Regions from separate parts of the Kitasatospora sp. NPDC058965 genome, predicted to be linked through region 2. Evidence: riboswitches for the same ligand, from Rfam matches in the RefSeq annotation. Region 2 holds a riboswitch; each other region holds the start of a gene.

Region 1 (7,547 bases), on a different contig from region 2:
TGCTGCACCGGCGCGAGCTGTGGGCCGGCGCCTACGTGTACAGCCACCGCCCGGCCGAGCAGCTGCGCGACGTGCTCTCCCGGTTCGCCCCGCCGCTGGCACCGTGGACCAGGTGCACCGCCTGCAACGGGACGCTGCGCGCCGCCGACAAGGCGGCGGTGCAGGAGCGGCTGGCGGACGGCACCGAGCGCTCCTACGACGTGTTCGCCCAGTGCGCGGACTGCGAGCAGGTCTACTGGCGCGGCGCGCACCACGCCCGGCTGGACGCGATCGTCGCGGAGGCGCTGAGCCTGTCCGCCGGCCCGGCCCCGGCCCGACAGGGGAACTGACGCCCCGGCGGCTGACGGCGCGGCGCCCGACGATCCGTCAGCTCCCGTGCCAGGCTTGGCCCGTCCCGGCGGTCCCAGCCAGCGGTCAGGAGTCAGCATGCCCGACGTCGAGCCGATCCCGGCCGGCTACCCGCGCGTCTCGCCCTACCTCTTCGTGGACGGGGCCGCCGCGGCGATCGAGTTCTACGCCTCGGTGATCGGGCTGCAGCAGCGCGGCGACCGGATGACCGGCCCGGACGGCCGGATCGGGCACGCCGAACTGCAGCTGGGCGACTCGGTGGTGATGATCGCCGACGAATTCCCCGAGGCGGGCGCCGTGGGCCCCAAGCGGGTCGGCGGCTCCCCGGTGCTGCTCAACGTCTACGTGCCGGACGTCGACGCGGTCTTCGCCCGGGCACTGGCCGCGGGGGCGAAGGAACTGCGGCCGGTGAACGACCAGTTCTATGGCGACCGGACCGGCAGCTTCGAGGACCCGTGGGGCCACCGGTGGAGCGTCGCCACCCACGTCGAGGACGTGCCGGCCGCCGAGATGGCGGCCCGCGCCAAGGCCGCGATGGGCGGCAACTGACCGATGGCGTCCGCCTCCCCGGCCCCGAGCCCGGCCGGATGACCCCGTGCCGCCGCGCCGCAGCGCCCGACCGCACATGCCGGGGTACGGGATCCTCCCGGCGGACGGCGGCAGCGGACTGCTGCCCTGGTTCTGGGCCGAGCGCAGGCTCGCCGACTCGCACGAGTACTGGGTCGCCACCGTGCGCCCGGACGGGCGCCCGCACCTGATGCCGGTCTGGGGCGTCTGGCTGCGCGAGGCGCTCTGGTTCAGCAGCAGCGTGCAGTCGCGCAAGTACCGCAACCTGGCCGCCGGTCCGGCCTGCACGGTGGCCACCGACGACGCCCACCACCCGGTGGTGCTCGACGGTACGGCCGGGGTGGTCACCGAGGCGCCGGCGATCGCGGACTTCCTGGCCGCGCTCAACGAGAAGTACGCGACCGCCTACGCCGCGGACTTCCTCGACCCGGCGGTCAACGCCACCTTCCGGGTCGTCCCGGACTCCGTCTTCGCGCTCTCCGACGAGGACTTCACGGGCACGCCGACCCGCTGGACGTTCTGACGCAGCCGGTGCAGAAATCCCCGGGACACCGCCGCTGACCGGCGGTTTCGGAGTTAGACTGACAGGTACACCAGACAGAGGCGAGGGCCGCACCGCCGGTGGAGACGTTCACCGTCCGTCCGAGCGACTCCCATGTCGAAGGCCTGGCCAGGCCCCCGGCAGGCCGGATCGACAGCACGCTCCCGAGCGACGGCAGGGACGCGCAGGACCGATCCCCGACCTACCGGGGACTGCTCCTGCCCGGGGCCCGGCATCGGCAGCCCCGCCCCGGGCGCGCCTCACCCCGGCGGCAGCTCCTGCTCCGTCCAGATCGTCTTCCCCGCCGGCGTGTACCGGCTCCCCCAGCGGTTGGTCAGCTGCGCGACCAGGTACAGACCGCGCCCGCCCTCGTCCGTCAGCCGGGCCCGCCGCATCCGGGGCTGGGTGGCGCTGCCGTCCGAGACCTCGCAGGTCAGCGTGTCGGCCCGGATCAGCCGCACCGTCACCGGCCCGCCCGCGTACCGGATCGCGTTGGTCACCAGCTCGGAGAGGACCAGCTCGGTGGTGAAGGTCAGGTCGGCCAGGCCCCACTCGACCAGCGTCGCCGTCGCCGCCTCCCGGATCCGGCCCACCGCGGCCGGCTCCGGATCCACCGACCAGACCGCCGTGTCGTCGGCCGGCACCGCCTTGGTCCGGGCCAGCAGCAGCGTCACGTCGTCGTGCAGGCGGGTCGGCGGCAGACCGGCCACCAGTTGCTGCCCCGCCTCCCGCAGCGGCTGCTCCTCCCCCGCCACCACGGCGAGCCGGCGCAACAGCTCCGCCATGCCCGCGTCGATGTCCCCCTCGCCGCGCTCGATCAAGCCGTCCGTGTAGAGCGCCAGCACGCTCCCGGGCGGCAGCTCCACCCGGGCCGACTCGAACGGCAGCCCACCGACCCCGAGCGGCGGCCCGGGCACCACCGGCAGGAAGTCGGCGCTGCCGTCCGGGCGCGCGACGGCCGGCGGCGGGTGGCCCGCACTGGCCACCGTGCAGACCCGGGCGACCGGGTCGTAGACCGCGTACAGGCAGGTGCCGCCGAAGGTGACCGGCTCGGTGCCCTGCGGCAGGTCGGCCGCGGTCTCGCCCACCGCGAACTGGGCCTCCTCGTCGATGTCCGCCACCAGGGCCGACTCCACCAGCAACTGGGCCACCAGGTCGTCCAGGTGGACCAGCAGTTCCTCGGGCTCCAGCTCCAGGTCGGCCAGGGTGCGCACCGCCGTGCGCAGCCGGCCCATGGTGGCGGAGGCGTGCAGGCCGTGCCCGGTGACGTCGCCCACCACCAGCGCCACCCGGGCCGAGGAGAGCGGGATGACGTCGAACCAGTCCCCGCCCACCCCGCCCGCGGTGTCCGTGGGCAGGTAGACGCTGGCCGTGGTGACCGCCGCCACCGAGCTGACCGCCGGGGGCAGCAGGCTGCGCTGCAGACCGATCGCGGCCCGGTGCTCGCGGGTGTAGCGGCGCGCGTTGTCCAGGGCCAGCGCGGCACGGGAGGCGATCTCCCGCATCAGCACCCGGTCGTCCTCCTCGTACGCGTCCTTCCAACGGTCCCGCCGCACCCAGATCCGGCCGAGCAGCACGCCCCGGGCCACCAGCGGCACCCGGATGCTCCAGGCGTCGACCGGGTCCTCGGGTTCGGTGTCGCCCTCCGCGCCGACCAGCACGGTGTCCCCGGCGGCGGGCACCGCCTCGGGCGGGCCGGCCACCCCGGTGCGGCGCAGCAGCAGCCGGCCGTCGGCGTCCGGCAGCGGCTCCCCGCCGGTGAAGACGGCGGCGGCCAGCTCCACCACGGCGGCGTCCGCGAAGCCCTGGGCCAGCACGGCGGCCAGGTGCTGCGCGCTCTCGCCGACCGAGAGCGAGTGGGCGGCCGCGGCGGTGGCCTCGTGCAGCAGGGCGAGCCGTCGGCGGGCCAGGTACTGCTCGGTGATGTCGCTGAACAGCGCGGTCACGCCGATCACCCGGCCCTCCGGGTCCTGCAACCGGAACGCGGAGATCGCCAGCATCCGCCCGCTGCGCGGGTCGACCACGGTGCGCGCGAGCTCCTCGGCCAGCACCAGCGGCTGCCCGGTCCGCAGCACCTCGCGCAGGTGCGCCTCGACCGCCTCGGCGTCCACCGGCTGCAGCAGGTCGCGCAGGCTGGTGCCGCGCAGGTCGGTGGGGATGCCGGAGTACGGCAGCAGGTGCGCGTTGGTCCGCACCAGGTTGAGCTCCTCGTCGAAGACCGCCAGCCCGAACCGGTCCTGCAGGAACAGCTCGCGGGAGAACGCCTGGTCCTGCTGCCAGCGGTCGGCGGTCTCGCCGGGTGCGCCGAGCACCACGAACCGGGCCGCCGAGCGGTCCCCGGGGGCTGCCGCGCGCAGCGTCAGCACCCGCAGCTCGACGTCCACCACCTGCCCGTCGCCGGTGCGCACGGTGGCCCGGCCGAGCCAGCCGGCCCCCGGCCCGGGCTCGCCGTCCCGGCCGCCCTCGGCGGGGCCCGCCAGCAGCTCGCGCACCGGCCGCCCGCGCAGCGCGGTCGCGGGCAGCGCCAGCACCCGCTCGGCCGCGGCCGTGCAGTCCAGGATCCTGCCACCGCCGTCGACCAGCACCCCTGCCACGCCGTCGAGGAACGGGAAGCGGGAGTCGTCCAAAGTCGTCCACCTCGCCCGGTCTACCTGCGACCATCCTGTACCGACCGGCCGTCCGCCGCCGCCGCGGCGCTCCGGGCCGCGGCCAACTTCACGCGCCGGTCAGTGCCCGCCGGCGTCCAGCACCTCGACGTCGGAGATGTTCCGCTCGATCTCCTCGACCGGCAGCGCCACCGCCAGCGCCCAGTAGTAGATGGCCAGCGAGAAGACGGAGACCAGCCCGATGTCCCACCACAGGCCCAGGTTCTTGGTGGCCCCGACACCGAACTGGCCCTGCCAGGAGATCACCCCCATGCCGACCAGGTAGACCGGCAGCCACTGCCCGGCCCGGAAGTCCATCCGGGGCGCGTTGGGCAGCCCCTTGGCCCGCGCGTACCAGGCGTAGGAGCCGAGCAGCAGGTAGCCGAGCAGGATCGAGGCGCCGAGCCGCCACAGGGTGTCCCAGCCGGACCAGTAGATGACCAGGCCCGCCACCACGAAGGCGAGCGGGGAGATCACCTCGCCGGCGGGCAGCCGGTAGGGCCGCTCCAGGGTCGGGAACCGCTTGCGCAGGACCCCGAAGGCCAGCGGCGCCCCGGCGTACATCAGCACCACCGCCGAGGTGATGAAGCTGACCAGCCGCTGCCAGCTGGGGAACGGCAGGAAGCAGAGCACGCCCGCCACGAAGGCGATCAGCAGGCCGGCCCAGGGCACCGCGCGCCGGTCGGTGCTCTGCAGCGCGTCGGGCGCGTAGCCGTTGCGGCTCAGGCCGTAGGTGATCCGGGAGCTGGAGGTGGTGTAGATCAGGCCGGTGCCGGCGGGCGAGATGATCGCGTCGATGTAGAGCACGGTGGCCAGCCAGCCCAGGCCGATCAGTGAGGCCAGTCCGGCGAACGGGCCGCTGATCCCCGGGTAGTCCAGCGCGCCCCAGCCGTTGGCGAAGCTGGACACCGGCAGCGCCCCGATGAAGACCACCTGGAGCAGCAGGTAGATCACGCTGCCGATCAGCACCGAGCCGAGCACCGCGCGCGGGATGTCGCGGCGCGGGTGGGTGCTCTCGCCGGCCCACTGGATGGCCTGCTCGAAGCCGAGCAGCGCGAAGATCACCCCGCTGGTGCTGATCGCGGAGAGCACCCCGCGGGCGCCGAACGGCGCGAAGCCGTGCGAGGTGAAGTTGCTGCCGTGGAACTCCTTGACGCCCAGCACCACGATGGTCAGCACCGGGATCGCCACCTTCCACCAGGTCGCGGCGCTGTTGGTGTGGGCCAGCCACTTGACGCCCAGGAAGTTGATGGCGACGAAGAGCGCGAGCAGCGCGGCGGCCACCGCGAAGCCGGAGGCGGTCAGCGTGCCGTCGTGCTTCTGGAAGCCGTCCGCCCAGTGCCAGTGGCGGGCGTAGCCCAGCATCGCCTGCACCTCGATCGGCGCGATGGTGGCCGCCTGCAGCCAGGTGAACCAGCCGAAGCTCATCCCCGCGAAGCCGCCGAAGGCGTAGTGCGGGTAGCGGGCGGTGCCGCCCGCCACCGGGAACAGGCCGCCCAGCTCGGCGTGCACCAGGGCCAGCAGCACGATGGCCACCGCCCCGATGCCCCAGGAGAGCAGCGCCGCGGGGCCGGCCGCTTTGACCGCCTTCTCGGCGCCGAACAGCCAGCCCGAACCGATGATCGCGCCCACCGAGGCCCAGAGCAGGCCGACCAGGCCCACCTCCCGGCGCAGCGCGTGACGGCCCTTACTGCTTGTGGACCCGGACAGGGACACCATGGCTGCGCGGCCTCTCTCGGGACGACAGGAGCGCTGCTGACGCTGCCCCAGCTCCCGGGCCCGGGCCGTGACCCGCGCCGGTGCGGGTCACCGGCGACCATCCGTCCGGCCCAATCGGTCTTCGCTGATGTGAATCTGAACGGCAATCACATCCACACCTGTTGATTTGCCGGCCCGAACCTGCCAGGCTCGGGGACAGCTCAAGAAGCTCCTGGACCACGGGCGCCGAGTCCCCGTGCCTTCCGCCCCCGGAGGCACGGTGGCTCGGCGCACGTGCACGCCCACCGGCCGTGCGCGGACCGTCCGCAGACCCCCCGGCAGCTGAGGGAGCGTGCGGTTCTCCTGCACGACTTCGGTGATGCTGGTGTGACGTATGCGATGCGAGCTTGTTATCGGAATGATGATCCGTCTAGTCTCCCTGGCAACCCGGACTGCACCGGGCCCCCGAACGCGGAACGCCGAATCCTGCCCACCGCGCCCCCGGGACCACGACGACTCCTCTGGGCAGGGGCGGGGGACCCAGTTTCGACGCCGTCTCCCACGGCTAGGGGTGAAGCCGTCCCGCACGGGACGGCCGGGCCGACCACTCTCTGGGCCCGAACCCGACAGCTCACCTCGCAGGCGTGCGGAGAGGGACATCTGCATGGTGTTTTCCGGCCCCGGCCGCCACCGCCGCCCCACCCAGGCCGACAAGGCGGTCGCCACGGCGACCGTCGTCGGCGCGGGCCTGGCACTCCCCCTGCTCACCGCCACCGGCGCGCACGCCGCCGAGCCCACCCAGTGGGACGCGGTGGCCCAGTGCGAGACCGCCGGCAACTGGGTCGCCGACGCCGGGGACGGCTACTACGGCGGCCTGCACCTGACCCTGCGCCAGTGGCTGGCCTACGGCGGCGACCAGTACGCCTCGGTGCCCTCGCACGCCACCCGGGAGCAGCAGATCGCGGTGGCCGAGCAGATGCTGTCGGACCTCGGGCCGACCGCCTGGGGCAACTGCGCGACCGCGCCGGGAGCCCTGACCCCCGCGGCGCCCGTCACCCCGACCACGCCCGCCACTCCCAGCACGCCCACCACCGCGGCGCCGACCGGCACCCAGAGCCCGACCCAGCCCACCACCGCGACGCCGGCACCCGCCACCCCCGCGCCCGCCCAGCCGACCGCGTCGGCGACCCCCGCCCCGGCCAGCCCGAGCCCGACGGCCCCCGGCACCACCCCGGCGCCGACCGCCACCGCCGCGCCCACCGCGCCGGGCGCGCCCGCCCCGTCGGCCCCCGCCCCGGCCGCGCCCACCGCACCCGACCCGACCGGCGCCCCGGGCGACCACACCTACACGGTGCAGAGCGGCGACAGCCTGTCCCGGATCGCCTACGCCCACCACCTGGACGGCTGGGACGGCCTCTACCAGGGCAACGTCGGCGTGGTCGGCACCAACCCCGACCTGATCTTCCCGGGCCAGCAGCTCCAGCTCCCCTGACCCGCGCGCCCGCGTCGGGACACGGCCCGTCAGAATGGGGCCATGTCCCGACGCACCAGCCGCCGCACCGCCCCCGCCCTCCCGGTCGACTGCCCGTGCGGGCTGCCGGCCGCCTACGCCGACTGCTGCGGCAGGCTGCACCGGGGTCTCGCCCCGGCGAGCACCGCGGAGCAGTTGATGCGCTCGCGCTACTCGGCCTTCGCGGTGCGCGACGAGGCCTACCTGCTGCGCACCTGGCACCCCGACACCCGGCCGC
Region 2 (7,547 bases):
ACTGCTCGTAGGCCTGGGCGATCCCCTCGGCCCCGGCCGCGAAGTCGGCGTCGGTCGGCAGCGCGGTGGGGACCCGCCCCGCCGCCACGTCCTGGGTCAGCTCCGGCGCGATCTGCCGGGCGGTCCGCCCGGTGGCCAGGTAGCCGGTCCAGTCCGCCACCCCCTCGGAGAGCCAGAGCGGGGTCCACGGGTGGGTGTCCGCCCGGGTGGCCACGTGGGTGCACTCGTGCGTGATCACCACCTGCCGGCCGACCCCGCTCAGTTGCTTGAACGCCTCGGGGTTCACCAGCACGCGGTCCGCCGGGGTGCGCACCGGGGCGCCGGCCGCCGCGCTGGTCACCGCCGCTATCCCCTGGTAGCTGCCGGGGTCCACGCCGAGCAGGCGGGCGAACTGCTCCTCGGTGGCCGGCAGCTGCAGCACCAGCCGCTGCGGCCAGCCGCTCCCCCAGACCTCGGCGACCGCCGGGACCGCCCGGTCGGCCAGCCCCGCCAGCGTCGCCACGTCGACCGGCTCGGCCGGTCCGAGCACCAGGCAGTGCGAGCCGCGCACCGGCCGCACCGGTCCGAGGTCCCAGGGTGCGACGGCGCTCCCGGGCGCCGCGTCCTCCGCGCCCGGCCCGGCGCCGTCCCGCACGAAGCGCCGCTGCAGCACCGCCGGGTAGTCGTCGAAGCCGGTCAGCCGGTAGGACAGCTCGGCCCGCACCTCGGCGTCCGTCAGCCCGGTCACCCGGTACCCGAGCTCGGCCAGGTCCAGCCCGGCCAGTGGACCGGTCCGCAGCTGCTCGGCGTGCGCCGCCAGCAGCCCGGCCACCCGCGCCTGCGCGGCGCGCTCGCCGGTGGCGGGCGCCGGCGGTGCCGTCCGGGGCAGCGAGAGCTGCGCCAGCCCGCCGGCCGCTAGCAGCAGCGCGGCCCGCCGGGACAGCCCGCCGCGCCGCCCGGGCAGCGCGGCGGGCCCCGGGTCGGGGGCGGGCGAACCGGCGGACGGGTCGGCGGGGGGCCCCGCCGCGACGGACTGCTCGACGCTCAGGGCCGGACCACCGCCGCCACCGGCATCGCCGACACGCTCTCGTAGCGCACCCGGGCGCCGGGGTGCGGCGCGTGCACCACCGTTCCCCCGCCGGCGTACATGCCGACGTGGTGCATGTCGTTGAAGAAGATCACCAGGTCTCCCGGTCGCGCCTCGGACAGGCTCACCCGCTGCCCCCCGAAGGCCTGCTCCTGCGAGGTGCGCGGCAGGGTCACTCCGGCCTGCCGCCAACTCCAGTACATCAGACCCGAGCAGTCGAACGCGCCGGGTCCGGTCGCGCCGTACACGTACGGGGAGCCGATCCGGCTCATCGCCGCGGCCAGCGCGATCGCCGCCCGGTCCGAGGACGGGGGCAGGGTGCCCAGGTCGATCCGGTCGGTCCCCCGGGTGGCCCGCTGTTCGGCGTCCTTGGCGTCCTGCGCCACCAGCTGGTTGCGGTCGGCGGCGCTGAGCCCGTTCAGCAGCTGCTGGGCGCTCTTCAGCTTGGACTGCACCTGCTGCTTGCTCTGCGCCAGCGCGGCCCGCACCGCCTCCAGTTCGGCCAGCTTGCCGGTCGCCTCGGCGCGGCGCTGGTCGAGCCGGCGCTGCTGCTCGCGCACCTCGCGCAGCGAGTCCGCCCGCCGGCGGCCGTCCTGGGCCAGGCTGCGGGCCCGGGCCAGGTAGCCGTCCGGGTCGGAGGTGAGCATCAGCTGCACCCCCGGGTCCATCCCGCCGGCCCGGTACTGCGCCGCGGCCACCGCGGCCAGGTCGGCCCGCATGGTGTTGAGCGTGTCCTGGGCCACCGCCACCTGCTGCTGCAGGCTGCTCGCCTCGGTCTGCAGCCGGGCCGCCTCCTGCTCGGCGGCGGTCGACCGCTGCGAGGCCTGCTCGGCCTCGCCGTACAGCTGGTCCACCTGCGCCTGGACCTCGTTCTTGTCCGGGCGCGGCGAGGCCTGCGCCCCGGGGCCGGCCGTTATGGCCAGCGCCGTGGTCGCGGCGGCCGTGACCGCCAGCACTCTCGCGAGCCGGCGTGCGGCCCCCTGCTGCGGAGTACGGCCCGGGGACACCGGGCGCTGCGTCATCGCCATCGCCTGACGACTCCAATCGTCCAACTGAGGTCCGAGCGCAGACGTTAGCGAGTCAGGACGGACGAGTCCAAACCTCTACCGATACGAATATTTGATCCTCAATCGGACATTCAACCGGAAAGGGCCCGACTCCCTCGCGGGAGCCGGGCCCTTTCCGGCTGCTGGTCGCCGGGCGGTGCCGGCGGTGCGTCAGGGGCGCACGATGGCGGCGATCGGCATCACGGTGGCCGACTCGTAGCGCACCACGGCACCGGTGTGCGGGGCGTGGATGATCTGCCCGCCGCCCACGTAGATCGCCACGTGGTGCATGTCCTCGAAGTACACGATCAGGTCGCCGGGCTGCGCGTTGGCGATGTTGGTGCCCACGTTGGTGCCGGCCGAGGCCTGCTCCTGCGAGGTGCGCGGCAGCGAGACGCCGGCCTGCGCGTACGCCCACTGGGTCAGGCCCGAGCAGTCGAAGGTGCCGGGGCCGGTGGCGCCGTAGACGTACGGCGAGCCCAACTTCGAGACGGCGGCGGCGATCGCGGCCTGCGCGTGCGAGCCGGCCGGGACGGCGCTCAGGTCGGGGCGGGTGGTGTCCCGGGAGGCGGTCTGGCTCGGCGCGGCGGCCTTGGCCGCGGCGGCCTGGGCGTCGGCGGCGGCCTTCGCCTCCTGCGCGGCGATCGCCTGCTTCTGCTGCTCGGTCAGCGAGTTGAGCAGGTCCTGGGCCTTCTTCAGCTTGGCCTGGACGTCGTCCTTGGCGGCCTTCAGCTGGTTGGTGGTGGCGTCCAGCTCGGCGAGCTTGCCCTGCGCCTCGGCCTTGTCCTGGTCCAGCTTGCGCTGCTCGCCCTGGAGTTCCTTCAGGGACGAGGTCTGGCTGCTGTTCAGCTCGTTGAGCGAGCCGGCCTGGGTGAGGAAGGTGTCCGGGTGCGAGTTGAGCATCAACTGCACGGTCGGCGAGATGCCGCCGTTCGCGTACTGGTCCGCGGCCACCGAGGCGAGTCCGTACTGGAGGGTGGTGACCTGGTCCTGCTGGCGGGCCACCTGGTCCTGCAGGTCGCCGACCTGCTTCTGCAGCGTCTGCTGCTTGGCCTGGGCCCCCTCGTAGGCCTGGCTCGCCGCCTCGGCCTGGCCGTTCAGGTCGTCGACCTGGGCCTTGACCTGGTCCAGCGTGGGCGCCGGGTCGGCGTGCGCCGCTCCCTGCGTGGAGAGGGCGACTGCGGTGGCGGCTGCGGCGGTCAGGATCGACGCGCGTGTTCGGCCGACGGGCTTGGGACGACGATGGGACGCCACGAATCCTTCTTCCTACGACCGCCTACCGGGTGAGCTGACGGGTTCGGGCTGGAAGGCTGCCCTACGACGCCTCACCGACCTCGCGGCCGACCTGGCGCCGATTCACCCCGGAGGAACGTGTGGTTCCCCGGCTCCGGTCCACGGCTCCCCCGCAGGGGCTCCCCGTCGGGCAGTCAACTGCCCGTGCCGCTTTCCGGACTCGGCGGTAACCCCCGCTGCCACCCGGCCGGGTGGACGCCAAGACGGTGGGTCCGGATGACGACCCTAGTAACAGGTCCGTGATCTGTTCAAATCTTTGTCGGAAGAAACGCCCAACTTTGACTGTGGGTGATATGCGGATCACCGCGCGCTGATCGTGCGGCACACGAACAGGTGTCCCGGATCACAGCGAGCGGTTGACGGGCCCTCAGGCCGGCCCGGCGCCCGCCGACCCGACGGCGGGTCAGCGGGGGCGGGGTTCGAGGGAGGGCGGCGGGCGGCGCCGGGCGGACGGCCGGGGTCCGGCCGGCCCGGTCACGGCCGGCGGATCGCCGAGATGCTGCCGATCGAGGTGGCCTGCGCGACCCGGACCACGTCGCCGGTGTGCGGGGCGTGCACCGCCTGGCCGTTGCCGATGTACATCGCCACGTGGTGCAGGTCCTGGCCGTAGAAGATCAGGTCGCCCGGCTGGGCCTGGGCCAGGCTCGGCACCGCGGCGCCGACGTTGACCTGCTCGTAGGTGGTGCGCGGCAGCGAGACGCCGGCCTGCGCGTACGACCACTGGGTCAGGCCCGAGCAGTCGAAGGTGTTGGCGCCCGAGGCGCCCCACACGTAGGAGTGGCCCAGCTTGCTGAGCGCGGCCTGCACCGCGGCGGCGGCGTAGCCGGAGGCCGGCGGCAGGTTGATCGGCGGGCGCAGGTCGCTGCGCGAGGCGCGGTCCTCGGCCTGCAGCGCGGCCCGGTCCGAGGCGCTGAGCGAGTTCAGCAGCTTCTGCGCGGCGGTCAGCTTGGACTGGATGTCCGACTTGGCCTGGTTCAGCGCCTGGGTGGAGCGGTCCAGCTCGGCCAGCACGTCGGCCGCTTCCTTCTTCTCCTGGTCCAGCTTGCGCTGCTCGCCCTGCAGGCCCTTGAGCGCGTCGGTCTCGCTGGTGGTGGCCATCTGCATGCTGGAGGCCTGGGCCAGGTAGGACTGCGGGTCCGAGTTGAGCATCATCTGCACCGAGGGGTCGATGCCCCCGTTGCGGTACTGGTCGCCGGCCACCGCCGCGAGGCCGCCCTGCAGCTCGTTCACCTGCTGCTGGGTGCGGGCCACCTGGTCCTGCAGCTGGGAGGCCTGCTGGCGCAGCTGGTCGCCGCGCTCCTTCTCACCGTTGTACTTCTCGGTGGCCGCTTCCTGCTGGTTGTTCAGGTCGTCGATCTGCGCCTTGACCTGGTCCTTGGAGGGCGCGGGATCGGCGAAGGCGGCTCCGGTCTGCGCGGAGAGGGCGACCGCGGTCGCCGCAGCTGCGGTGAGCACGGACACCCGTGCGCGGCTCGGCTGCTTCGGACGGCGGTGCGACGCCACGGACTGCTCCTTCTTCTGCCGGCCTCACCCGATCGGATGAGTGACCGGAAAAATAGGTTTGACGCCAGACCCTAGTGAACATCAGATCTTCGCGCCACTCCCTCTTCGGGACGAACTACCTTTGGCCCAGCGTCTTTCACCGGGCCTTCACGCCCCCGTCGACGGGTCGTGGCCGAACGGTCCGCTCAGGTCCGCGACAGCCGGTTCAGCAGCAGCACCGAGGAGACCGGGCGCGCACCCGCTTTCCGCACACCGTCCGCCACCTCGCGGTCGGCCGACACCACCACCACCGGGCGGCCCTGCGGCTCGGCCCGGACCAGGCTGCGGATCAACTCGTCGGCAGTCTGCCCGGTCTTGCTGAACCGCACCCGCACGCCACGCGGGGGTGCCATGATGACCGGCACGTCCAGGTCCTGGCCGTCGAACACACAGGTGACCTCCGCCTGGGTGCGCTGGGCCAGCATCGCCAGCCCGCCCAGCAGGCGCAGCCGCTGCTGCTCCAGCGGCAGCGTCGGGTAGCCGGTCTTGGTGACGTTGTAGCCGTCCACCACCAGGTGCACCTGAGGGATCGCCAGCAGCTGGTCCAGCAGGGCCGGGTCGTCCTCGGCCAGGCCGCGCCGGGCCACGTCGTGCGGCGAGGCCGAGCCCGGCACCACCGCGTCCACCAGGTCCGCCGGGTGCAGCTGGGTGACCGGCAGCGCCAGCTCCCGCTGCAGGCCCTGGGCCGACTGCAGCACGGTGTCCAGCAGCAGCCGCAGCCGCATGTCCTCCACGCTGCGGCCCTCCCGGGCGGTGCGCCGGCCGGCCTCCAGGGTGCCCTCCAGCTCGGTCACCCGGTGCTTGAGCCGGCGGTTCTCGCCCTCCAGCGCGCTGCGCTCGCCGGCCGCTGCCGCCCGGGCCTCGGCCAGCTCGGCCGCCACCTTGCGGGTCTCGGCCTGGGCCCGGCGGGTGTCGCTCTCCAGCGTGCGCAGCCGCTTGCGCAGCCCGTCCAACTCCTTGCGGGTGCCCTCGCCCTCGGCCCGCTGGCGCTCCAGGTCGGCCTTGGCGAGCTGCCGGGTCGCGGCCAGTTCCTCCTGCAGCTTCTCCACCAGCCGGGCCGCCTCCGCGGCGGCGTCCTGCACGTCGGCGCGCTCCGCCTGCTCGCCGGCCTCGGCCACCAGCCTGGTCCAGCCGCGCGGGCGCAGCAGGTAGGCGGCGGCCGCCACGTCCAGCGGCTCGGCCGCGCCCGGCACCTGGCCGGCCTCCAGCGCCGTGACCAGCTCGGGCTGCCCCGCCCGCAGCCGGTCCGCTATCCGCGAGCGGAACACCGGGTCGGCCTCCAGCGCGGCGGCCAGCGCGGTGCCGGCGTACTTGGCCCGGCGGGCGGCGGTGAACTTGGCGTACGGGCGCAGCGAGGTCGGCAGGTCGGCGGCGGGCAGGCCGCCCAGCGCGTCGGCGGCCAGGCCGACCACCCGGCGGCGCACCCCCTCGGGCAGCGGCCGGTCCAACTGCTCGGGCGCCTCCTGCCCCGGCTCCTCGTCGCGGGGGTCGGAGCCGGGGACCTGGTCGGCGGCAGGCGGCGGTCCCTGGGGCTCGGCGGCCTGACTCGCTGCGTCCATGGCGTCCTCGGCTCCGATCCCTGGTCTGCTGACTCTCCCCCGGCCGTCGGCCGGGAGGTGCCCCCGCCGTCGGTGCGGGCAGGGTGCACCCCTCGGGGCAATTGTCTCGTGCGCGGTGCCCGGAAGAACACCGCACCGGGATCCGGTGCGGATCAGTCAGTGGTCTCGGCGTCCGGCCGCGGAACCAGCTCGACCTGGTCGACCGCGTTGCACCAGCGGCAGCGGATCGACTCCAGGGTCTCGGTCAGCACCTCGCGCTCCTCCACCTTGGCCTCGCCCGCCAGGTCCAGGTGCAGGTACTCCACCACCCGCGAGGACCGGGTCACGTCGAACCGGGTCAGGTTTCCGCACAGGGTGCAGCGCCAGCGGGTCTCGGCCGTGGGCACGGGGACGGTCATGGGGAGGGGGTCCTCTCGGCTGGGTCCCTGGTCCGGGCCGATGCGCCGGCCAGGGCTCCAGACTAGGGCCTGCCACCGCAGCTCAGGCCACCGCCTTCCGCACTGTGGACAGCTGCTGACCAGCTTTCGGACTCACTCGAACGCCGTACCGGGCGGTGTCGGGAGGGCCCGGGCGCGGAATGGATCGGGCCATGCTGCTCTCCCGGGCGCGGTCGGCGCCGCTGGTCAGCTACCTGCTGATCGCCGTCAACTGCCTGGTCCTGCTGGCCGGACCGAGCGGGCCGGCGCCCGGTTACGGGCGCACCCCCGCCGAGCGGGCCTGCGCCGCCCAGCGCTACCAGCAGCGGTGGGGCGCGGTGCCGGCGGAGCTGCTGACCGGCCGTCCGTTGACCGCCGCTCAGCTGGCCGGGGCCGCCGCCCCGCTGCCGCAGTGCCCGGTCCGGGCCACCCCGGGCAAGCTGCCCGCGCTCTCGGTGCTCAGCTCGATGTTCGTGCACGGCGGCTGGCTGCACCTGCTGGGCAACATGCTCTTCCTCTACGTCTTCGGCCCCGGGGTGGAGCAGCGGCTGGGGCGGACCCGGTTCCTCCTCTTCTACCTGGCGGCCGGCGCACTGGCCGCCTACGGCTACGCGGTCACCACCGG
Region 3 (7,547 bases), on a different contig from region 2:
ACGGCGTCGGGGTTGAGTCCGGCTCGGGGCATCAGGCCACCTCGGTGAGGAACGGGAGCACGGCGTCGGCGACGGCCTGCGGGGACTGGGCGTGGGGGTAGTGGCCGGCGCCCTGGATCATCACCTTACGGCCGTTCAGCGCCTTGACCTGACGGTCCGCCACCAGCTCCGGGTCGGGGAAGTCGGGGTCCTTGCTGCCCATCAGCACCAGGGTCGGCACCTCGACGCCCTCGCACCAGCCCTCCGGCGCGGCGTTGCCGCCGACCTGGCCGCGGGTGGCCCGCTTGCGGCCCGGGGTGCGCAGCGCCGCCACCAGGCCGGCGTTGTAGGCGGCGATCTCCTCGGTCGCGCCGCCCGGGTAGGCCATCTTGTTCAGGTAGTAGCCCCACACCTTCGGGGAGGCGAGCAGCGCCGCGCCCAGCAGGCGGAGCATCGCGAGGCCCAGCACGGTCGGCGGCACGTTCTCGACGAACGCGTCGATCAGCACCAGGCCGGCCACCCGCTCGGGGGCCAGGGCCGCCGCCTTGACGATGCTGGCGCCGGTGTAGGAGTTGCCGGCCAGCACGGCCTGCTCGACGCCCAGGTGGTCCAGCAGGGCCAGCGCGTCGTGGGCGGCGGCGGCCGGGCTGTAGTCGTCCCAGTCGATCGAGGACTCGCCGAAGCCGCGCAGGTCCATGGTGATCACCCGGCGGCCGGCGGCGACGAGCAGCGGGCGCAGGTGCCGGTAGGAGGCCCGGGAGTCGAGCATGCCGGGGAGCAGCAGGACCGGGTGGCCGGTGCCCTCGACCGTGTCGTCGAAGGCGATGGTGCCGCCGGGGAGCTGCAGGTACTGGGTCTGCGGGGCGGTGAGCGTGTGCACGGCTTCCTCCTGGACTGACGGACCTTCGGCGGTGCCGGCCGCTGCCGACATCCACAAAGCTATGGCTAATAGCCTTAGCCGTCAAGTCCCTCGGGCGGCCCGGGCCTAGCCGTCGACCCGGAACGGGTCGTGCTCGGCCAGCAGCCGCTCCAGCCGGGCCTGGTCGACCCGGTTCACCAGCTCGCCGGTTTCCTGGCGGTCCCGGATCACCTTGGCGAGGGTGAAGGCGGAGGTGACCGTGTAGAGCAGGCCGAGCGCCAGGAAGGCCCGCATCCAGGCGCTGACCGGCAGGTAGGCGATGCCCAGCGCGAGGCCGCCGGCGGCGAGCGCGAAGGAGAGGACCGCCTGCACGTAGTAGGCCGAGGTGGTTCTCGGCAACACTGGAGAAGTCATGCCTGAAGAATCGCCAACTCCGGCCCTCGGCACCTGAGTACGTGTACTCAACCGGACACTCAAGGTGAGGCTGCGACAATCCCGCGGGGAGCGCTTGGAATCGCGGGCCTCTGGGATTAAATTTCAATAACGCAGCGCGGTCGGCAACGCCGTACCCAGACGGCACCGTGCGCCGTCGCCTAATCCGCAGGGCCGTCCGAAGGGCGGCCCGGGAGCCGGGGAACCACCGTTCCTTGGGGTGAATCGGACCGGCCCGCACCGGTCCGTAGGAGACCTTCCTGCTCCGAACCCGTCAGCTAACCCGGTAGGCGAGACGGAAGGAAAGGAGCACGCCTCCGTGGCGTCGACGCACACCCCGGCCCTGCTCGACCACCCGGGCACCACCGACGAGAACTCCCGGCACCGGCTGCCGCGCCAGTCCCGCCCCGGTTCCCCGGTGCTCGGCGTGACCGCGATGGCCGCCGCGCTGGGCGCCACCACCGGCATCGGCGCCACCGCCGCCCAGGCCGCCGCGCCCGCGCCCGCCATGGTCGCCACCGAGGAGAGCGGCCCGCAGGGCGCCGACCCCGGCCTGGCCCTGGCCGCCCGGATCCAGCAGCAGGCCGACCAGCGCACCGCCGCCGAGGAGGCCGCCCGCTTGGAGGCCGCGCACGAGGCCGCCGCCAAGCGCGCCGCCCAGCAGCCCCAGCCGGCCCCGCCGGTCCGGTCCACCCCGGCCGTGCAGCCGCTGCAGGCCGTGCAGGTGGTCCAGCCGGTGCAGGCCGTCGCCCCGCAGTCCACCGACGCCCCGCTCGACCTGCAGGCCCCGCTGGCCGCCTGGACGCTGGCCGCCGCCGCCTCGCCGTGGGCCCAGCTGCAGACCGGCCTGGACCTGGCCGCCCCGGCCGGTGCCCCGGTGCTCGCGGTGGCCGGCGGCACCGTCAGCTCGGCCGGCTGGACCGGCGTGCACGGCTACCGGGTGATCCAGACCCTGCCCGACGGCACCGAGATCTGGTACTGCCAGCTCGCCTCGATCACCGTCCCGGCCGGCCCGGTGGCCGCCGGCGCGGAGCTCGGCCGGGTCGGCACCACCGGCAGCGCCACCCGCCCGCACCTGCACCTGGAGGTCCGTCCCGGCGGCGGCGCCCCGGTGGACCCGGCGCAGTGGCTGGCGGCCGGCGGGGTCACGCTGTAGCGTCCCCGTCCCACTCGGCCAGGTCGGGCAGCTCGACCAGGCCGCGGTCGATCACGTACTGGTCCACCTGGTCCCCGTCCGGCTCGGGGGCCAGGTCCCGGTACTCCGTCAGCAGCAGCTCGGGCAGGCCGGGGACGGTCCACTCGCCGAGCAGCCGCAGCGCCTCGGCCTGCACCGCCGCCTCGAAGGCCGGGTAGTCGCCGGCCAGCTCCTCGGGCATCGGCAGGCCGAGGGCGTTCAGTCCGGCCAGGTTGCGGTAGCTGCGCTGCATCAACCGGTTCTCCACCAGCAGCCGGCCGCCGTCGGTGGCCATCCCGATCGCCAGCAGCACGCCCTCGGTCCAGCCGGCCGCGCCCTCCGGCTGGTCCAGCCGGTCGAGGCCGGCCAGCAGCGCCAGCCGCTCCGGCTCCGCCAGTGCCCGGTAGCCGTCCAGGAAGGCCCGCACCGCGGCCGGGTCGGCGGTGTCCACCCCGTGCTGCCAGAGCAGCAGCGCGTACAGCCGCGGCCAGGTGAGCAGGTGCGGGCGGCGCAGCAGGTCGGCCAGCAGCTCGCCCTGCCACTGCGCCTCCTCGTGCAGCCGTTGCTGCCGCTTGGCGTTGAGCCGCTTGGCCGCCCGCTGGTGGTCGATCAGCAGCCGCACCGCCGCGCCGTAGGCCAGCGGGTCCTGGCCGGGGCCGGGTTGCACGTAGAGGTGGATCCGCTCGTACAGCAGCTCCTGCAGCAGTGGTGAGGTGAGTTCGGGGACGCCCTCGTACACCTTGGCGTCACCCAGTTCGAGCAGCGTCAGCACCGCGTTCAGCGGGCCCTCGGGAACCGGCTCCAGGCCCTGCTCCTCGGCCCAACGCAGCAGCTCAGCGGTGTGCGGCCGGGGGGCGAGCCGCAGGTCCTCGGTGTCCATGGCAGGTACCGTAACCGCTCGCGCGGCCGTTACCGTACCTGCCATGCACCCCGTCCTGCTCACCGGGCCACGGCTGACGATCCGTGAGTTCCACCACGTGCCGCGCGACATCGACGCGCTGCACGCGATCTTCGGCGATCCGGAGACCGCGCGCTACCTCCCGTTCGAGCCGCGCGACCGGGAGGACTGCGCCGACCAGGTCGCCCTCTACCTGGAGGAGGCCGAGAAGGAGCCGCGGACCGTCTTCCGGCTGGCCGTCACCCTGACCGAGCAGGGCGAGGACGCCGTCCCGCTCGGCAACGCGGTGCTCGGCGTCGAGGGCGCGGAGAGCCAGAAGGCCGCCTTCATCGGGTACGCGCTGCGGCGCGACGCCTGGGGCCTGGGCTACGCCACCGAGATCACCCGGCTGCTCTGCGGCTTCGGCTTCGGCGAGCTGGGCCTGCACCGGCTGGCGGCCCGGCTGGACCCGGCCAACCTGGCGTCGGCCCGGGTGCTGCGCAAGGTCGGCTTCCAACTGGAGGGCCGGATCCGGGACGACCTCTACCTGCGGGAGAGCTGGCACGACGCACTGCAGTACTCGCTGCTCGCACACGAGTGGCGGCCGCAGGGGGGTTAACCCCACCCCGGGTCCGCCGGGCAGCGCCATTCCCGGCGGCCGGGGCCGGCGGGCAGATTGGGGGCATGACCTCGACCACGGCACCCGACCTCCACGACTACGACCCGCCCGCCGCCGGCAGCAGGGGCCGGGCCCGGGCCCGGCAGGCCTCCCGGGAGCTGGCCTACGTCGCCGGCTCGCTGCCCGTCGCCGCGGTCGGCTTCTGCTGGGTGCTGACCCTGTTCGCGCTCGGCGCCGGGACCCTGGTGACCGCGCTCGGCCTGCCGGTGCTGGCGCTGCTGCTGGCCTGCGCCCGCGGGCTCGGCGCGGTGGAGCGCGGCCGGGTGGCCCGGCTGCTGGGGGAGCGGCTGCCGGCGCCGGCCCCGGTGCGGGCCGCCGGACCGGGCTTCTGGTCCCGGATCACCGCCGGGCTGCGGGACGCGGCCGGGTGGAAGGCGGTGGCGTACCAGGTGGTGATGTTCCCCTGGCACGTGTTCAGCTTCTGCGTCAGCGTCACCTTCTGGTCGGTCGGGCTCGCGCTGGCGCTGCTGCCCGCCTACACCTGGGTCTACCCGCGCTACGTGGGCTGGCCGGGGCTGCAGGTGGCCGACTACGACGACGGCGCGGGCGTGCACCACTCCTACTACCTCGCCTCGTTCTGGCAGGTGGCCGGCGCCTGCCTGCTGGGCCTGCTGCTGCTCCTCCTTTCGGTCCGCCTCACCCACTGGCTCACCAGCGTCTCCCGCGCCGCCGCCCGGGGACTGCTGGCCGGCTGAGCGCCCGGGATGCGGGCGGCCCCGGCGCGTGGTCGGCTGGGGCCGTGTTGATCACCTCCCGTCCGCTGGACGAGTACTGCGCGCTCTTCGGGCTCAGCCGGACCGGGCTGCGGGGGCTGCCCGGGCCGGTGCTGGACTGCCCGGGCGGGGCGGCCGCCCTGGTGGCCGAGGCCCGCGGGCTGGGTTGCCGGGTGGTCGCCGCCGACCCCGCCTACGCCCGGCCGGCCGCCGAACTGCTCGCCGGGGCCGAGCGGGCCCGGGGCGCGATGGCCGCGGCGATGACCGCCGCCCCGCAGCGCTACCAGCCGGCCAGGTACCGCCCGTACGAGCGGTACCTGCGCAGCTGGGACCGGGCGCGCGGGCTGTTCGCCGCCGACCGGGCCGCCCACCCCGCGGACTACGTGGCCGCCGCGCTGCCCCGGCTGCCCTTCGCGGACGGCAGCTTCGCCCTCACCCTCAGCTCCTACCTGCTCTTCGCCTACCCCGAGCTCTTCCCGCCCGCCGCCCAGCTGGCCGCCCTGGACGAGCTGGTCCGGGTCACCGACCCGGCCGGCACGGTCCTGGTCCACCCGCTGCACGACGGTGCGGGCCGGCGCAGCCCGCACCTGGCCGAGCTGCGCGAGGCGCTCGGGCGGCGCGGGATCCGCAGCGAGCTGCGGGTGCACCGGGTGCCCGGCGACGGACGGCGCAGATACGTCCTCGCGCTCGCCCGGCACCGTCGCTACCGTCCCTGTCATGACTGATCTTCAGATAGCCGGACTGCGCAACGCCCGCGAGGTCCGCCCCGGACTGCTCTACCGCTCCGCGACCCTGAACCAGCTCACCGCCGAGGGCGCCCGGGCACTGGCCAAGCTGGGCCTGCGCACCGTGATCGACCTGCGCGACCCGGCCGAGGTGGCGCACTGGCCGGCCCGGCTGCACGAGCTGGAGCTGGACGTGGTCAACCTGCCGATGCTGCCGCAGGACGCCAACCACCGGGACGAGCCGCTGCCGCAGATCTACCGGCTGCTGGCCGACACCGCCGGCCCGGTGCTGGTGACCGTGGTCCGCCGGCTGCTGGAGCCGCGCGCGCTGCCCGCGCTGGTGCACTGCGCGGTGGGCAAGGACCGCACCGGGGTCACCGTGGCGGTGCTGCTGGACCTGCTGGGGGTGCCGGACGAGGAGATCCTGGCCGACTACCTGGCCTCCAACGCCGGACTCGGCCTGGACGACGGGCCGGTGGAGTACCTGGACGAGCGCGGGCGGCTGCGGGTCTCCAACCCGGCCCGGCCCGAGCTGCTGACCGGTGTGCTGGACCGGATCCGCGAGCAGCACGGCTCGGTGGAGGCGTACCTGCTCGGGCACGGGCTGCGGGCCGAGGAGCTGGCGGCGCTGCGCGCCGCCCTGGCCGACTGACCGTCGGGCGCCGCTCAGACGCCGGACGGACGAGGGGTGGGGACCTGGCCGATCGCGTCCAGCTTGGCCAGGATCCGCTCGGCCACCCAGCGGCGGTCCGAGGCGTCCGGGATGCCGTCCGGCGCGAGCAACTGGGCCACCACGGCGGCGCGCAGGCGCATCCGCTGGTCGCGGCCGAGCCGGTTGAGCATGCCCCGCGCGGCCAGCAGGGACTGGTAGTGCTCGAACGCCGAACGCGGGTGCTCGATGTACTCCAGCACCGACTCGAAGTCGCCCAGCGCCGGGTTGCCCTGGGTCAGCGCCAGCGCCTGCATCCGCAGGCCCGCGTCGTCCGAGGCGAACAGGCCGCGCACCTCGTCCGGGGTGGCGGAGGAGCGCTTGGCCCCCGACCGGACCTCGGCCACCTGGGCGTCCAGCGCGGCGGACCGCTCCGCGTCGGCGCCGGCCGCGCGGGCGTTGAACTTGCCCATGTGGGCCATCGCCTGGACCCGCAGGTCCTCCGCGCCGACCTCGTTGCCCTCGCGCTGCTGCTCCTGGGCCGAGCTGAACAGGCGCAGCGCGTTGCCGTCGGCCTGGGTCAGCACGCCGGCCAGCAGCAGCCGGGTGGCCAGCCAACCGGCCAGGAAGCCGAGCACCAGGAAGTAGAGCACCAGCGCGGCCGCGAACGGCGCCGCGTCGCCGCGCCCGCCGAGCGCCGGGGCCAGCGCGTGGCCGAGCTGGCGGACGCCCTGCCAGATCCGCCCCAGCTGGGTCAGGCCGACGCCGAGCAGCAGCTTGGTGAGCCAGTCCGAGACCTGCTCCAGGTTGGTGTTGGCGGAGTACTCGCCGCCCGGCCCGCCGGTCGTCTGCTGCGCGGCGCTGCGGCTGTGCGGGATCCCGAACAGGAAGCCGAGCAGTGCGCCGCCGATCGCGGTGGCGCAGGCGATCATCACCCCGGCGCCCAGCGCGCTCAACGGGTGTGCGGCGGCCGTGGTGTAGAGCACCAGGCCGAGCAGTCCGAGGCCGACCAGCGACCCCACCACGCCCACCTGCCACCGCCGCAACTGCGCCACCTGGTCCCGTCGCACCGCCATCACTGACTCCCCGTCCGCCGCTCCTGGATTGGCAGGAACTGTAGCGGTCCCGGCAATCATCCGGGTGACGGCGCCACCACACCCGCCGAGCCGGTTGCCGTCAACCCGCCCGATCCGCTACGGCGGCCGTTCCGCAGCGGGCCCGGCCCCGGGACGTCCGTGCGCCGGGCGCTACGGCAGCCGCCACTGCTGGCCGGGAACCGCGGAGTTGCAGGCATCGGCGGTGACCGCGGCGCCGGCGCCGTGCGAAGTCAGGCAGTAGGCGGGGTAGTAGGGGGTCTGGATGCTGTAGCTGCCGCCGCCGGCGTCGACCAGCGCGAAGCTGGAGGTGGCCGCGTAGCCGCCCACCTGGAGGGTGGTGCTGCCGCCCACCGGGATGCCCAT
Region 4 (7,547 bases), on a different contig from region 2:
CCAACAGCACCGGCACCGGCAGCTACACCGTCAAGAGCGGCGACACCCTCAGCGCCATCGCCGCCGCCCACCACACCACCGTGGACGCCCTGTACGGCAAGAACGTCAAGACCGTGGGCAGCAACCCGGACGTCATCTTCCCGGGCCAGGTCCTCAGCATCTGAGACCGCTGACCCAGGCTCACCCAACCCGACGCCCCCTCCCCACCACCACGGCGGGAAGGGGGCGCCGGGCTTTCCGCATCCCGGGCCAGAGCCCGAACCGCCGCTTCTCCCGTCCCGGGCGTCTCAGTACCAGAAGGCCTTGATGACCGCGTGCCCCGTGTCGGCGGCCGTCCGGTAGAAGGCGGCGAGACCTCGGTGGTGGCTCAGGTAGAGATCTCGGTCCACCTCCGGATCTCCGGTGGCACGGAGTGCGGTGCCCGCGGCTTCCCAGAGTGAGTCGAAGTCGGCCGCGCTCAGGAACGCGGCGGCTTCTGCCACCCGGTGCGGGTGCAGGATCAGGAACGGTGGTCCGTCCTCGTGGGGAACGAGTTCACCGCCGAAGATCGGCAGGCCGCTCGGGTCCCCCGTGTCCGCGGGGCCGTCGGCGGCGCCGGTGTAGAGCTGGTGGACGCCCGCGAAGTCCTTCTCGATCGACTCCGCCGTCCCCGCGGCGCACTCCTCCCGCCGGTTGCCCCAGGCCGCGAGCATGAAGGCCGTTGTCCACGGACTGCCCGGGCGCAGCTCCGCCGGCGGGACAGCCCGGAGGTGCAGGTGGAAGCTCACGCGTCTGCCTTCAACATCGCATTCCCAGGTCGCGGGGTTGTAGTGCCGGCGGTGCTGTCCGGTCCGGTCCGGTCCGGTCCCACCGTGACGGCGCTCAGGGCCAGCTGAGCTCGCGCTGCCAGCCGTCGGCGGTCCGGCGGTAGTGCAGTCGTACGTGTCGGCGGTCGGCCGCGCCCTGCCAGAACTCGACCTCCCCGGCCCGCACCGCGTACCGGGTGTAGCCCTCGGCGACAGTGTCCGGTTCGGCCGCCAGCCGCTGCGCGGCGGTTGTCCAGGCCTCGGTGAACTCGGCCGGGTCGGCCAGCGGCTCGCTCTGCCGACCGACCAGGGCGGCGGTGCGCGAGTTGGGGCTGAGCAGGCGGAACGCCTCTTCGGTCCCTTCCTGCGCGCCGATCTCCACCGCGCCGCGCACCCGCACCTGGCGGCCCAGCGCCGGCCAGTAGAAGGTGAGCGAGGCCTGCGGGTCGGCCGCCAGCTGGCGGCCCTTGGGGCTGCGCGCGTCTCCCGCGAACCACCACGCCCCCTCCCCCGGGTCCACGTCGCGCAGCACCACCACGCGCGCGTCGGGCCCGGCGGTGCCGAGCACCATCACCTGGGCGTCGGGCACCCCAGCCCGCAGTGCACCGAGCAGCCAGTTGACGAACAGCTCGCCCGGCCGCTCGGGGGCGTCGGCCACCTCGAAGGCGGGCAGCGCCCGGGCCATCGGGGGGTGCTTGATCAACAGCTCGCGCAGCTGGGCGAGCTCGTCCTGGTTCGCGGCGTCCGACACCCGGCGATCATCCCACGACCCACGCTGTTAGCTGACATAAATTTAGAGGGCGAAACTTTTCACACTAGTTGACGGTGCGTCATCGTCGACCCCAAGCTGACTCCACGTTCGAACTGACATGAACGGGTCCATCTCCAGCTCCCGATCCCGCTCGTCCGGGGCGGCTCCCGCCTGCCCGGCGCGCGGACGAAAGGACGAATCGTGCGGACGCTCTCTCGCCTGCTCGGCACCGCCGCCGCGGCCGGCACCCTGCTGTTGGCCGTCGCCATCCCCGCCTCCGCGGCCCCGAGCCAGGCCAACTACTACGGGGACGCGACGGGATCCACCGCGGCCCAGGCCAAGCAAGCGGCGCTCAACTCCGCGCTCGCCCAGGCCCAGGCGGCCGGGTTCTCCAGCGCACAGTGCTTGCCGCTGGGCACCGCACAGGCCTGGCTGGACAGCCCCTACGCGGCAGCGCGCGCCGCCGCCCCGCAGCTCCCGCCCGGCGGCACCTGGGAGGCGACCGCGCAGGTGCAGTGCGCCACCCAGCCGGCCCCCGGCACGGTCAACCTCAACCGGTACAACGGCCCGGAGCACCTCAGCACCACCGGGTCCGCACCCGCGGGCTACTACCTGGAGGGCAGCCTCGGCTGGCTCTACAGCGGCCAGGTGGCCGGGACCGTGCCGCTGTACTCGTGCAAGGTGTGGAACGCGACGGACACCTTCACCTCGCTGGCCGGGAACTGCGAGGGGCAGCAGTACCTCGGGCAGCTCGGCTACATCTACTCCGCCCCGCCGGCCGGCCTGGCGAGTCGCGTGGTGCGGCGCTGCCAGGTCAACGGGGAGCACTTCGACTCCAACGACTACAACTGCGAAGGCCAGTTCGCCGAGGGCGTCCTCGGGTACTCGCTCGACTGACGGAGCCAGGCCGAGGGCCCCGCTGAGCGGAGCGGGAGGACGACCGGGGCGGCGCGCACCGACCACGCCGACCGGGCGCTGCGCAGTGCAGTGCAGCGCCCGGTCGCGCGTCAACGGGTGGTCGGTCAGCCCGCCTTCCAGTACTTCACCGAGGAGATGCTGATGTCCGCCGAGCTGCCCACCGACGGCACCGCGCCGCCGATGGAGGTCTCGGCCTGGAGCACCCAGTGCATCGGGCCGGACGGGACGGCGCTGGTGGAGTGGCCGATCACCTTGCCGTCCAGCGAGAAGGTCAGGCTGTTCGGCTCCCAGTCGATGGTGCTGGTGTGCCAGGTGCCGGCCTCGGCCACCGAGGTCCCGTAGGCGTCCTGGTCGGAGCCGGAGGTGGCGCCCTGGCGGTGCATGAACGCGGAGATGTTGCCGTTCAGGTTGCCCTCGGGGAAGTCGATCTCACCGTTCTGCGGCCAGACATCGCCGTCCGGCCAGAGCAGGAAGGCGGTCTTGAAGCCGGCGGCCGAAGTGGCCTTCCAGGTGATCTCGAACTTCCCGTATTGCACACCGCCGTCCTTGCCCACCGCGCCGGGGAGCTTGGGCAGCGGCGCGGCCACCCAGGTGCCGGCGTTGTCCCGGTTGAGGTGGATGTTCATCTGACCGTTGGCGATGGACAGGGTCTTGGACGGGTCGTAGGTGCCGTTCTTGGAGGTGTCCTGCCAGCCGCTCGGGTAGGCCCACCACTTGGCGTCCACCCCTGCGGGCAGACCGGTGCAGTGGCTGTTCTGGACGGGCCCGTTGGCCGAGCAGCCGGTCCAGCTGCCGAGCGGCACGTTCTCGCCGGCGAAGTCCTCGGACCAGGTGGGGGCGGGGCCGGTGCTGCTCGGGCTGGGGGTCGAGCTGGGCGTGCCGGTGGGGGTGGACGACGGCGTCGGGGTCGGGGTCGGCGTCGCGAACGGGCTGGGCGAGCCGGTGGTCGCCGTAGCGGTCGGCGTGGGCGTGGGCGCCGCCGTGGGGGTACCCGCAGCCGTGGGCGAGGCCGAAGGGGTCGGCGTGGCGGACGCGGACGGCGTGGCACTCGCGGTGGGGCTCTGGCTCGGGCCGGCGCTCGGCGACGAGGAGGGGGACGGGGACGGGGAGGGCGTCACCGCCTTCCCCACCGTCAGCGTCTGAGCAGGCAGGTTGTGGTACCGCCCGGCCGAGTCCTGCCAGTACCCGAACTCGCGGTACGTGCCGGCCGGCAGCGTCCGGGCGCCGGTGGTCAGGCTCACCCCGTCCGAGCAGACCCGCACCCCGTGCGCCGCCCCCGGGAAGTCGAAGTTCGCCCCGTTCGCGCTGCGCACCGCCACTCCGAGGGAGCGCGCGGTCAGGCAGGCGGCGGAGTGCACGGTCAGCGCGGCGGTGCCCGGGGTGTCGGCGGCGAAGGTGCTCGGCGTGAGCCGGTCCTCCACGACGCGGGGCGTGCTGGCGTCGGCCTGGGCGCTGCCGAGGGCGGTCAGCAGGATGACGGCGGATCCGGCGACGGCGCCGATCCGTCCGGGTACCACGGGGTAGCGGGTGCGGCCGGCCGCGCGGTGGGCACCGCGTCGCCGCCGGGCATGGAGCTGCATGCGCATGGCAGGGTCCTCTGTGACGCCTGCGAGGTGAGCTGTCGGGTTCGGGCCGAGTAGCCCGGCCGCCGTGGGAGCGGCTTCACCCCAAGCCTGGCCGCACGCGGGAACGTGAGACCGGGCGCTTACCTGGTTCCCCCGCTCCCGTCCGTGTCGTTGCTGGGTCCGCCGCCGACGGGTGGACGGGATTCGGCGTCCCGTCGGCGGTGCTCGCGAGCCGCGAGCGATTGGAGCAGGCTAGGCAGCCGGCCCGGCCGGAACAAGTCAGGACCGCCTGCTATGACACAGCTCACACCCATGCCGCGAGCGTACGCCCGGACTGCAGGCAGACCTCGCGACCGGTCAGCGGATCGGTGAACTCCAGTCGGTTGGCGAGCAGTTGGAGCGGGTTCCGGAAGTCCTGCGGGTCGGCCGCCGGCAGCACCTCGGGGTACACCGGATCGTTGAGCAGCGGCAGGCCGAGCGAGCACATGTGCAGGCGCAGCTGATGGGTGCGGCCGGTGTGCGGCTCCAGCCGGTACAGCCCGAGCGGGCCGCGGCGCTCCAGCAGCTCGATCCGGCTCTCCGCGTTGACCGGGCCCGCCTCCTCGTGGGCGGCGATCACGCCGCGCTCCTTGACGATCCGGTTGCGCACCGTGCGCGGCAGTGCCAGCCCGGGGTCGAACCGGGCCACCGCCAGGTACTCCTTGCGCACCAGGCGCTCGCGGAACAGCCCCTGGTAGGCGCCGCGCGCACCGGGGCGGACCACGAAGAGCACCAGTCCGGCGGTCAGCCGGTCCAGCCGGTGCGCCGGGCTGAGCTCGGGCAGCGCGAGCTCGTGCCGCAGCCGGGACAGCGCGGTCTGCACCACGTGGCTGCCGCGCGGGGTGGTGGCGAGGAAGTGCGGCTTGTCCACCACCAGGATGTTCTCGTCCCGGTGCACCACGGTGAGCGGGAACGGGACCGTCGGCTCGGCGGGCAGGTCCCGGTGGAACCAGACGCTGGCGCCGGGCAAGTAGGGCGTGGTGGCGTCGATCGGACCGTCCGGCCCGAGGATCTCGCCGTCCCGCAGCATCTCGGCCAGCCGCGCGTCGACCCCGTCGGGGAGCCGGTGCACCAGGTACTGCCCGATCGTGGGCCAGCTGCCGTCCTGCGGCATCCGGACCTGCACCGGGTCCACCCCGAACCGCTGCGGCAGGGGTGCGACCGGCCTCTTCCTGCGTCTCATCCGGGTCACCCTACCGGCGCGACCCGGGCCCGCCACCGCTGTCGGGCCCGGCGTCCCGGCACCGCAGCCGGGCCCTCCGACCCGCCGCCGCCGGGCCCTCCGCCCCACAACCGCCGTCAGGCCTTGCGGCCGACCGCCGCGTACATCCACCGGGTGGTGCCGTCGGTCGACCCGTCCGGGCGCCAGAGCGGGACGAACTCCACGCCCGGCTCCAGCAACTCCCAGCCCTCGAAGAACGCGGCCACCTGGTCCCGGGTGCGCAGCCGGATCGGGGTCTCGGTCTTGTCCCAGGTCTTGGCGGCCTCGGCGGCCCGCTCGGGGTTGCCCTCGTGGGTGCTGTTCGAGAGCACCAGGTAGCTGCCGGCCGGCACCCGCTCCAGCACCTGGCGCACCGCGCGGTGCGCCTCCTCGTCGCTGACGAAGTGCAGCACCGCGACCAGCAGCACCGCGACGGGCTGCTCGAAGTCCACCAGGGCCTGCAGCTCGGGGTGGTCGAACAGCTCGTCCAGCTTGCGCACGTCCCCGGTGAACACGGTGGTGCTGCGGTTGTCGGCGAGCAGCGCCCGGCCGTGGGTGAGCACGATCGGGTCGTTGTCCACGTAGACCACCCGGCTGTCCGGGTCGACCGACTGCGCCACCTCGTGCACGTTGCCGGGCGAGGGCAGGCCGGCGCCGATGTCGACGAACTGCCGGATCCCGGTGCCGGCGATCATCCGCACCGCGCGCTGCAGGAAGGCGCGGTTCTCCCGGGCGGCGGCGGGGATGTCCGCGGAGACGCTGATCGCGTGCTCGGCGGCCTTCCGGTCCGGCGGGAAGTTGTCCTTGCCGCCGAGCCAGTAGTCGTATATCCGCGCCGGGTGCGGCCGGTCGGTCTGCAGGTCCGTCAGCTCGTGCTGCACCGCTTCACCCTCGTCCCCGTGACTCTTCGTCAAACCGCCTCCCCTGGCGGCCGGGGGAAGCATATCCGGCCCTCGCCCCACAGCGGTTGGATGTCCCGTGCAAAATCCTGAGCTGTGCAGGTCAGGCCCGGGTATCGTCGAAGTTCGCCACTCCGCCCGAGCGAATGCGAGATCAGATGCCCGACCAGTCGGACGAGTTGCTGGCCACCAACGGCGGGGCCCAGCCGGACCTGCTGCCCGGGGCGCTGCTGCCCGAGACCCGCAGAGCCCTGTTGCACCGCCTGGCGGTCGGCCAGGCACAGGGCCGGACCCCCTCGATGGTCGGCGCGGTGGTGCGCGACGGCCGGATGGTCTGGTCGGGGGCCCGCAGCATGATCGACGGCCATGCCCCGGACGCCGACGTGCAGTACCGGATCGGTTCGATCTCCAAGACCTTCGCCGCCGTGCTGGTCCTGCGGCTGCGCGACGAGGGCCTGCTGGACCTGGCCGACCCGCTGGAGCAGCACCTGCCCGGCACCGCCGCGGGCCGCGCCACCATCCGCGAACTGCTCTGCCACGCGGCCGGACTCTCCTCCGAGACGCCCGGGCCCTGGTGGGAGCGGACGCCGGGCGCGCTCCGCCCGGAGCTGTCCGACCTGCTGGAGGAGCAGCCGTTCCGGCACCCGGTCGGCGAGCGCTTCCACTACTCCAACCCCGGCTACGCCCTGCTGGGCGCGCTGGTGGAACGGCTGCGCCGGCAGCCGTGGGGCGAGGTGCTGCGCCAGGAGGTGCTGGAGCCGCTCGGCATGACCCGCACCACGATGCTGCCGCAGGCCCCGCACGCGGGCGGCTTCGCGGTGCACCCCTGGGCGGACGTGCTGCTGCCCGAGCCGCCGGCCGACACCGGGGCGATGGCTCCGGCCGGCCAACTCTGGTCCACGGCTGCCGACTTGTGCAGGTGGGCGGTCTTCCTGACCGCCGGGGACGGGAAGGTGCTGGCCGCCGAGACGCTCGCCGAGATGCGGCGCCCGGCAGTGGCGCCGGACGGCGACTGGAACGCCGGCTACGGCCTGGGCCTGCAGTTGGCGCGCCGGGACGGCCGGCTGCTGGTCGGGCACGGCGGATCGATGCCCGGGTTCCTGGCCGGGTTCTGGCTCTGCCCGGAGGAGGACGTGGCGGCCGTCGCCCTGGCCAACGCGACCTCGGGCGCCGGCACCTCGGCGGTGGCCGCCGACCTGATCCGGATCGTGGCCGAGCGCGAGCCGTGCTTCCCCGAGCCCTGGCGGCCGCTGCCGCAGGTGGATCCGGCGCTGCTGGCGCTGACCGGGCCCTGGTACTGGGGGCCCGCCCCGCTCGCCCTGAAGCTGCGGGCCGAGCGCCACCTGGAGCTGGTGGAGCTGTCCGGAGCGGTCCGCACCTCGCGGTTCC

Evidence for each region. A riboswitch is a leader RNA that binds a small molecule or an ion and turns the genes downstream of it on or off. The one in region 2 is predicted to bind cyclic di-AMP.
Region 1: another riboswitch for cyclic di-AMP. It lies ahead of ACFW1A_RS33700 (transglycosylase family protein); the one in region 2 lies ahead of ACFW1A_RS17940 (NlpC/P60 family protein).
Region 3: another riboswitch for cyclic di-AMP. It lies ahead of ACFW1A_RS10720 (M23 family metallopeptidase); the one in region 2 lies ahead of ACFW1A_RS17940 (NlpC/P60 family protein).
Region 4: another riboswitch for cyclic di-AMP. It lies ahead of ACFW1A_RS29720 (glycoside hydrolase family 16 protein); the one in region 2 lies ahead of ACFW1A_RS17940 (NlpC/P60 family protein).

What each region holds. Positions count from the first base shown of each region.
Region 1 covers NZ_JBHYKG010000313.1:1,367-8,913, forward strand. The annotation lists gene ACFW1A_RS33675 (Mut7-C RNAse domain-containing protein) at 1-329, shown strand, start outside; gene ACFW1A_RS33680 (VOC family protein) at 427-897, shown strand; gene ACFW1A_RS33685 (pyridoxamine 5'-phosphate oxidase family protein) at 944-1,438, shown strand; gene ACFW1A_RS33690 (SpoIIE family protein phosphatase) at 1,717-4,083, opposite strand; gene ACFW1A_RS33695 (APC family permease) at 4,183-5,820, opposite strand; cyclic di-AMP (ydaO/yuaA leader) riboswitch at 6,300-6,458, shown strand; gene ACFW1A_RS33700 (transglycosylase family protein) at 6,464-7,291, shown strand; gene ACFW1A_RS33705 (YchJ family protein) at 7,334-7,547, shown strand, end outside.
Region 2 covers NZ_JBHYKG010000096.1:2,888-10,434, forward strand. The annotation lists gene ACFW1A_RS17930 (hypothetical protein) at 1-811, opposite strand, end outside; gene ACFW1A_RS17935 (NlpC/P60 family protein) at 1,024-2,094, opposite strand; gene ACFW1A_RS17940 (NlpC/P60 family protein) at 2,284-3,366, opposite strand; cyclic di-AMP (ydaO/yuaA leader) riboswitch at 3,370-3,522, opposite strand; gene ACFW1A_RS17945 (NlpC/P60 family protein) at 3,880-4,908, opposite strand; gene ACFW1A_RS17950 (NYN domain-containing protein) at 5,094-6,506, opposite strand; gene ACFW1A_RS17955 (hypothetical protein) at 6,659-6,904, opposite strand; gene ACFW1A_RS17960 (rhomboid family intramembrane serine protease) at 7,096-7,547, shown strand, end outside.
Region 3 covers NZ_JBHYKG010000045.1:22,818-30,364, forward strand. The annotation lists gene ACFW1A_RS10705 (TetR/AcrR family transcriptional regulator) at 1-32, opposite strand, end outside; gene ACFW1A_RS10710 (alpha/beta fold hydrolase) at 32-859, opposite strand; gene ACFW1A_RS10715 (YiaA/YiaB family inner membrane protein) at 965-1,252, opposite strand; cyclic di-AMP (ydaO/yuaA leader) riboswitch at 1,419-1,578, shown strand; gene ACFW1A_RS10720 (M23 family metallopeptidase) at 1,590-2,426, shown strand; gene ACFW1A_RS10725 (hypothetical protein) at 2,416-3,324, opposite strand; gene ACFW1A_RS10730 (GNAT family N-acetyltransferase) at 3,368-3,940, shown strand; gene ACFW1A_RS10735 (sensor domain-containing protein) at 4,006-4,695, shown strand; gene ACFW1A_RS10740 (hypothetical protein) at 4,740-5,438, shown strand; gene ACFW1A_RS10745 (tyrosine-protein phosphatase) at 5,431-6,090, shown strand; gene ACFW1A_RS10750 (hypothetical protein) at 6,105-7,163, opposite strand; gene ACFW1A_RS10755 (protein kinase) at 7,335-7,547, opposite strand, start outside.
Region 4 covers NZ_JBHYKG010000239.1:4,583-12,129, forward strand. The annotation lists gene ACFW1A_RS29700 (transglycosylase family protein) at 1-164, shown strand, start outside; gene ACFW1A_RS29705 (DUF1877 family protein) at 288-767, opposite strand; gene ACFW1A_RS29710 (pyridoxal 5'-phosphate synthase) at 862-1,536, opposite strand; gene ACFW1A_RS29715 (hypothetical protein) at 1,738-2,433, shown strand; gene ACFW1A_RS29720 (glycoside hydrolase family 16 protein) at 2,559-4,040, opposite strand; cyclic di-AMP (ydaO/yuaA leader) riboswitch at 4,050-4,229, opposite strand; gene ACFW1A_RS29725 (pseudouridine synthase) at 4,324-5,241, opposite strand; gene ACFW1A_RS29730 (SAM-dependent methyltransferase) at 5,358-6,173, opposite strand; gene ACFW1A_RS29735 (serine hydrolase domain-containing protein) at 6,317-7,547, shown strand, end outside.